2 regions of the Vibrio agarivorans genome follow, and region 1 is predicted to be linked to the other one. Evidence: predicted binding sites of a transcription regulator. Region 1 holds the regulator's gene; the other holds the start of a gene.

Region 1 (3,423 bases):
GTTGTCGCCATCCACCCTACTGGCAGCGAAGAGTTCGTCACCATGAGATAGGGCACACGCCTATCTCGTCGCAATTGATAAAAGCCACTGAGCAAACAAAATCTCAGTGGCTTTTCTTTATCCAGCCTAGTCGCGGATAAGGCAATGAAACATCCTGTCACCCTATAGGCATTTGCGTTTTACCCACACTTGGATACTATTTCCAGCCATTTACTCTCTTTGTGTACCAAAACAGGACAGCTATGAGTCAAAGTAACAACAAAAAGCCCAACCCACTGTTTGAGGTGGCCTTTAACGTCTTGATCCCATCGTTCATTTTAATGAAGTTCAGTGGTGATGAGCACTTAGGCGCGGTCATGGCACTGGTTGTCGGTCTCGCATTTCCTGTGGTTTATGGTGGCTATGAGCTGATAAACAATAAGAAGTTTAACTTTATCGCTGCACTTGGCTTTATCAGCGTGTTGCTCACCGGTGGTATTGGCCTACTAGAGTTAGACACTCGCTGGTTGGCTCTAAAAGAAGCACTGATCCCAGGGCTGATTGGTATCGCGATTTTCGTCTCTACGTACACTCGCTACCCTGTAGTGAAAAAGGTTCTATTTAACGACACCGTGTTGAACTTACCACTTATCAAAGAGCGTCTGGCACAAAGCGGTAATGAGCAAGCATTTGAACGCTGTCTATTGCGCTCTAATCATCTATTTGCGACCACGTTTTTCTTCTCTTCTGCGATGAACTACTTCCTTGCTACATGGATTGTAACCAGTCCAGCAGGCACAGCAGCATTCAATGAAGAAGTCGGTAAGCTCGCGCTATATAGCTACCCTGCAATCGCTATCCCTAGCATGATTATGATGATGGCTATCTTCTATTATATTTGGAAAAAAATCAGCAGCATGACATCGCTAACTGCTGAAGAGGTTTTCCATTCTAGTTGATAGGCAAATCGAACTAATACTCGCACTCAGAAAGGGGCATCACTTGGTTGGTGCCCCTTTCTCTTTTATGATTTATGACCCAATAATCCTCATCTATTGATAGATAGCTGTGACTTAAGTCAACTCTCAATAACTTACCCATCACGCATTTCCCAGAGCGAGAATAGTATAAAGTCTGTTAGTGTATATGGAGCAACATTATGCTTGGCAGTAGCATTATCGTCATGGGAGTTAGCGCTTGTGGCAAAAGCACAATCGGTGAGCTTTTAGCACATAAACTTGGCTATAAGTTCATAGACGGAGACGACCTTCATCCGCAAGAAAATATTCTAAAAATGTCATCTGGCCAGCCATTGAACGATAGCGATCGCTTGCCATGGCTAGAGTGCATTCGTGACGCTGCTCATCGCTTCGAAAGAAACAAAGAGAACAGTATTATTGTCTGCTCAGCACTCAAGAGAAAATATCGCGATCAAATCCGAGAGGGAAACCAAAATGTTACCTTCATTTTTCTAGATGGTAGTATTGATTTAATACTTGAACGTATCCGTGCGCGCCAAGGGCATTTTATGCAAGAGGGTATGGTGAAAAGCCAGTTTGAAACACTTGAGCGCCCATACGGTGAACCCAACACCATATTTATCAACATTGATGCGCCTATCGATGAAATTGTCGAGCAGGCAATTCAGCAAATAAGTTGAGTTTTTCGCAAATCTATCAATATTCGAATGCAGAGTTTTGGGGAGCTTTACCAATAATACTCCCCAAAAACCTATCGACGATAAACTTTCCTATTCTTCGTCAAACGCTTCAAACTCGATACCCATCTCTGTCATCAGCGCTTTCGCTTCTGCAGGAATTTCATCAGGGCGGTCTTTTCGCAAATCTTCGTCTGTCGGTAAAGGCTGGCCAGTGTATGCGTGCAGAAATGCCTCACATAGCAGCTCACTGTTTGTCGCATGGCGTAGGTTATTAATTTGGCGGCGAGTACGTTCATCCGTCAATACTTTCAGTACTTTAAGAGGGATAGATACTGTGATTTTTTTTACTTGCTCGCTTTTTTTACCATGCTCAGCATAAGGGCTAATGTATTCGCCATTCCAGTCTGCCATGAGACACCTTTCAATCGTCGTTGTTCTAAATAGATAAGGGGGAGATTTTAGCCGGATTTAAGGCTAAGAGCAAAGACATATAGACGTCTAGAAGTGTTGACGTCTCACATTATGAAAAGTAAAGTGTCGGTTAATGGATTAAGAAACGTTTATAACAGATTTAGATAAACGTTTTGTGAAGCACTATCACTCTTTGGGAAGGACACTCTTATGAGCGCACGCAAGCCTGCGACAATTGCCGTTCGCACCGGCATCGAATCAGACACTCAACACCATGCGGTTGTTCCACCCATTTACCTCTCCACCAACTATGGTTTTCCGGCCTTTGGCGAAGTCCCAAATTATGACTATACGCGTTCTGGCAACCCAAATCGAGGCCTCCTAGAGCAAGCGCTTTATGAGCTCGAATCAGGAAAAGGGGCGGTAGTCACAAACTGTGGCACCTCAGCTCTAAACTTGTGGGTTTCTGCATTTCTCGGCCCTGACGATCTTATCATTGCTCCACACGACTGTTACGGCGGTACATACCGTTTGTTCAATACTCGTGCGCAAAAGGGCGACTTCAAAGTACAGTTTGTTGACCAAACCGACACGCAAGCACTCAATGAAGCACTTGAAAAGAAGCCAAAGCTTATCTTGTTAGAAACACCATCGAACCCGCTGGTTCGAGTGGTGGACATTGCCGCTATTTGTCAGCAAGCGAAACAGGTTGGCGCTCTGGTTGCTGTCGATAATACCTTTTTGACACCTGTGTACCAAAAGCCTTTAGAGCTCGGTGCAGACTTCGTTATCCACTCTACGACTAAGTACATCAATGGCCACTCTGACGTCATTGGTGGTGTGGTGATCACGAAAACAGAAGAGCATGCCGAGGAGCTCGCTTGGTGGGGTAACTGCATTGGCGCAACCGGTACTCCTTTTGATAGTTACATGACTCTGCGCGGTATACGTACCCTCGGAGCTCGCATGCGAGTGCATGAAGAGAGTTCACAGCAAATCCTCGACTGCCTGATTAATGAGCCCCTAGTAAGCAAGGTCTACCACCCTAGCCTACCAAGCCACCCAGGTCATGAGATTGCGAAAAAACAGCAGTCAGGTTTCGGGTCAATGCTCAGCTTTGAGTTCGGCGGCTCATTTGAGCAACTTAAATTCTTTGTCGGTAAGCTCGAGCTCTTTTCTTTAGCAGAGTCACTCGGTGGGGTAGAAAGCCTTATTTGCCACCCTGCATCGATGACACACCGCGCAATGGGCGAAGAAGCTCTAGCAGAAGCAGGAGTGACACAATATCTGTTACGTCTGTCTGTCGGCCTAGAAGACTGCCAAGATCTGATTGCCGATCTAGAACAAGCATTCGCTCAAGCGAAGGAGGCATT
Region 2 (3,423 bases), 470 kb from region 1:
CATCTTCTTTGCCAACGCCTTTACCTGCGTATTCAGCTGCAATATCAAGAAGGCGTTCAGTACCATCATCACGACGATTGAGGACAACATCTTCTACCGCATCCCTCAGCTTTTCAGGGACGTTGTCGTAGATCTCGAGCTGACCAGCATTCACGATCCCCATATCCATACCATTCTTAAAGCAGTGGTAAAGGAACACAGCATGAATCGCTTCTCGTACATAGTTATTTCCACGGAAAGAGAAAGAGACGTTAGACACACCGCCAGAAATCATTGCATAAGGAAGGTCACGTTTGATGTCTGCTACCGCCTCAATGAAGTCAACAGCATAGTTGTTATGCTCTTCAATACCCGTTGCGACAGCAAAAATATTCGGGTCAAAAATGATGTCTTCCGGTGGAAAGCCAACCTCATCAACTAAAATACGATACGCATTCGTACAAATTTCGAGTTTTCGTGCGCGAGTTTCTGCTTGGCCGACTTCATCAAAGGCCATAACAATGACGGCAGCCCCATAGCGACGAATCAATTTGGCCTGTTCAACAAATTTCTCTTTCCCTTCTTTCAAAGAAATAGAGTTAACAATTCCCTTGCCCTGGATACACTTTAGGCCCGCTTCAATAACTTCCCACTTAGAGGAATCAACCATGATAGGGACTTTAGAAATCTCAGGTTCTGACGCACACAGATTAAGGAAGCGGACCATACATGCTTCTGCATCTAGCATCCCCTCATCCATATTGATATCAATGATCTGAGCACCGTTTTCAACCTGCTGACGAGCAACATCTAAGGCTTCATCATAAAGCTCTTCTTTGATTAAACGCTTGAAGCGAGCTGATCCGGTGACGTTAGTTCGCTCACCAACATTGATAAACAGGGTATCTTTTTCTATTGTAAGCGGCTCAAGACCGGAGAGGCGGCAGGCTTTGGGAATATCAGGAAGTGCTCGAGGAGGCAAATTCTCGACGACTGAAGCCATCTGACGAATATGCTCAGGAGTCGTACCGCAACAACCACCAATCAAGTTTAAGAAACCGCTAGCTGCCCACTCTTGTACATGTGATGCCATTTCCTCAGGAGAGAGATCATATTCACCAAAAGCATTCGGTAAGCCAGCATTTGGGTGCGCAGAGACAAAAGTATCAGAAATACGCGATAGCTCTTCTACGTAGGGACGAAGCTCATCAGGCCCTAAAGCACAATTTAGACCAAAAGAGATTGGGCTAACGTGGCGTAACGCGTTGTAAAACGCCTCGGTAGTTTGGCCGGAAAGGGTACGGCCAGAGGCATCGGTGATCGTGCCAGAAATCATTACAGGCAGGGAATAACCCAACTCCTCAAAAACACTTTCAACGGCAAAAGCACAAGCCTTGGCATTCAAAGTATCAAAGATTGTTTCGATAAGAATGAGATCGCTTCCACCTTTGATCAAGGCATGAGTAGACTCGGAATAAGCCTCAACCAACTCATCGAAGCTGACATTACGATAGCCGGGATCGTTTACATCTGGAGAAATAGAACATGTACGGTTAGTTGGCCCTAAAACACCGGCCACGTATCTAGGCTTATCTGGTGTCTTTGCTGTCCACTCATCTGCAGCTTCACGAGCTAGCTTGGCAGCGGCAAAGTTAATCTCTTCGCTAAGGCTTTGCATATCGTAGTCAGCCATCGCGATAGTGGTCGCATTAAACGTGTTTGTTTCTAGTATATCTGCGCCCGCTTCAAGGTATTCTTTGTGAATATCCTTAATCAGCTCTGGCTGAGTAAGAACCAACAGGTCGTTGTTTCCCTTAAGGTCACAATGCCAGTCAGAAAAACGCTCACCTCGATAATCATTTTCTTCCAGCTTATGTCCTTGAATCATGGTGCCCATGCCACCATCGATTAACAAGATTTTCTGCTTCAATTGAGCTTCAATCTGCTGCCTTAAATTCGTTCCCACTTTACAGCCTCATTCCTTGTTCATTTCCTACATCCTACCACACAATTTGCAGATATCTAGACGTCTAAATGACAAACAAAAACTCACCAAACTTTACTTTTCCATCTGTTGGTCGTTTTTAGTAAATAAAGCGTTAGTTACGAACAATATGAATGAAAATGAAGTCAGACAACGAAGCAAAGAGAAAGTACATCCGCTGGTATTTTTGGATGCCTGAAGAGCCATTTAAATCACAAGCAAGCGGGTTAGCAGTTCAGCTTAAACAACCAGGCTGGTTTCGCCATAAGACGTTGGGAAGAGCTGTTATAAAAGACATCAGCATGGGTGGGGCTGGTGTTCTAGTATCAAATCGAATTAAAGTGCCAGACAAGATTATTGTTTCAATACCTGATGGCGATGAGTTCAGTGCAGATGTGGTTTATCAAAGAGATGAAGGCGAGCTATTCACATTTCTAGGGATAACTTGGTCCGATACAAACGACGAAAAACGCATGGATTTGATTAATCAGGTACAAGAATTAACAAACCTAGAAAGTCGCCTTCAAGTGACAACTGTAGAGCCAGAAAAATAGTCCGCTCACCAATTATGTTTCGAGGTGAGGCTCAATTTATCGTTGAGTCTCCCTTTATATGACGATAAACGTAAAAAAGCCCTAGTCTTTCGACTAGGGCTTAGTATAAGTGGCGGAGTGGACGGGACTCGAACCCGCGACCCCCGGCGTGACAGGCCGGTATTCTAACCAACTGAACTACCACTCCGCAGTGGTCTATTTAAAGTCTTATCTAAAACGTGCTTTAAACAGATAATGTTCAAAGCCTGGCGATGTCCTACTCTCACATGGGGAAGCCCCACACTACCATCGGCGCTATTGCGTTTCACTTCTGAGTTCGGCATGGAAATCAGGTGGGTCCACAATGCTATGGTCGCCAAGCAAATTCTGTTTTTCGTCTTCACTTTTTCTAAAAAAGTGAAAACAAAAAGTCTGGAAAGCTTCTAAAAGTTATCAATACACATTCAAAGTTCTTAGCTTTGAGTCCATCAAAACCCCTTGGGTGTTGTATGGTTAAGCCTCACGGGCAATTAGTACAGGTTAGCTCAACGCCTCACAACGCTTACACACCCTGCCTATCAACGTTCTAGTCTCGAACAACCCTTTAGGACGCTTAAAGCGCCAGGGAAGACTCATCTCAGGGCTCGCTTCCCGCTTAGATGCTTTCAGCGGTTATCGATTCCGAACTTAGCTACCGGGCAATGCCATTGGCATGACAACCCGAACACCAGAGGTTCGTCCACTCCGGTCCTCTCGTACTAGGAGCAGCCCCCTTCAATCTTCCAACGCCCACGGCAGATAGGGACCGAACTGTCTCACGACGTTCTAAACCCAGCTCGCGTACCACTTTAAATGGCGAACAGCCATACCCTTGGGACCGACTTCAGCCCCAGGATGTGATGAGCCGACATCGAGGTGCCAAACACC

Evidence for each region. Region 1 encodes MetJ, which represses methionine synthesis genes. Its sites were predicted from a motif close to TTAGACNTNTANANGTCTAA; they were not measured.
Region 2: a site for MetJ is predicted at 1,994-2,013, ahead of metH (methionine synthase). Genes of this name have one in related genera too.

The regions. Positions count from the first base shown of each region.
Region 1 covers NZ_JAUFQF010000004.1:841,884-845,306, forward strand. The annotation lists gene gorA (glutathione-disulfide reductase) at 1-51, shown strand, start outside; gene QWZ05_RS12360 (VC0807 family protein) at 243-938, shown strand; gene QWZ05_RS12365 (gluconokinase) at 1,139-1,639, shown strand; gene metJ (met regulon transcriptional regulator MetJ) at 1,730-2,050, opposite strand; gene QWZ05_RS12375 (O-succinylhomoserine (thiol)-lyase) at 2,261-3,423, shown strand, end outside.
Region 2 covers NZ_JAUFQF010000004.1:1,308,821-1,312,243, reverse strand. The annotation lists gene metH (methionine synthase) at 1-1,945, opposite strand, end outside; gene QWZ05_RS14645 (PilZ domain-containing protein) at 2,098-2,517, shown strand; tRNA gene QWZ05_RS14640 (tRNA-Asp) at 2,628-2,704, opposite strand; rRNA gene rrf (5S ribosomal RNA) at 2,761-2,877, opposite strand; rRNA gene QWZ05_RS14630 (23S ribosomal RNA) at 3,006-3,423, opposite strand, start outside.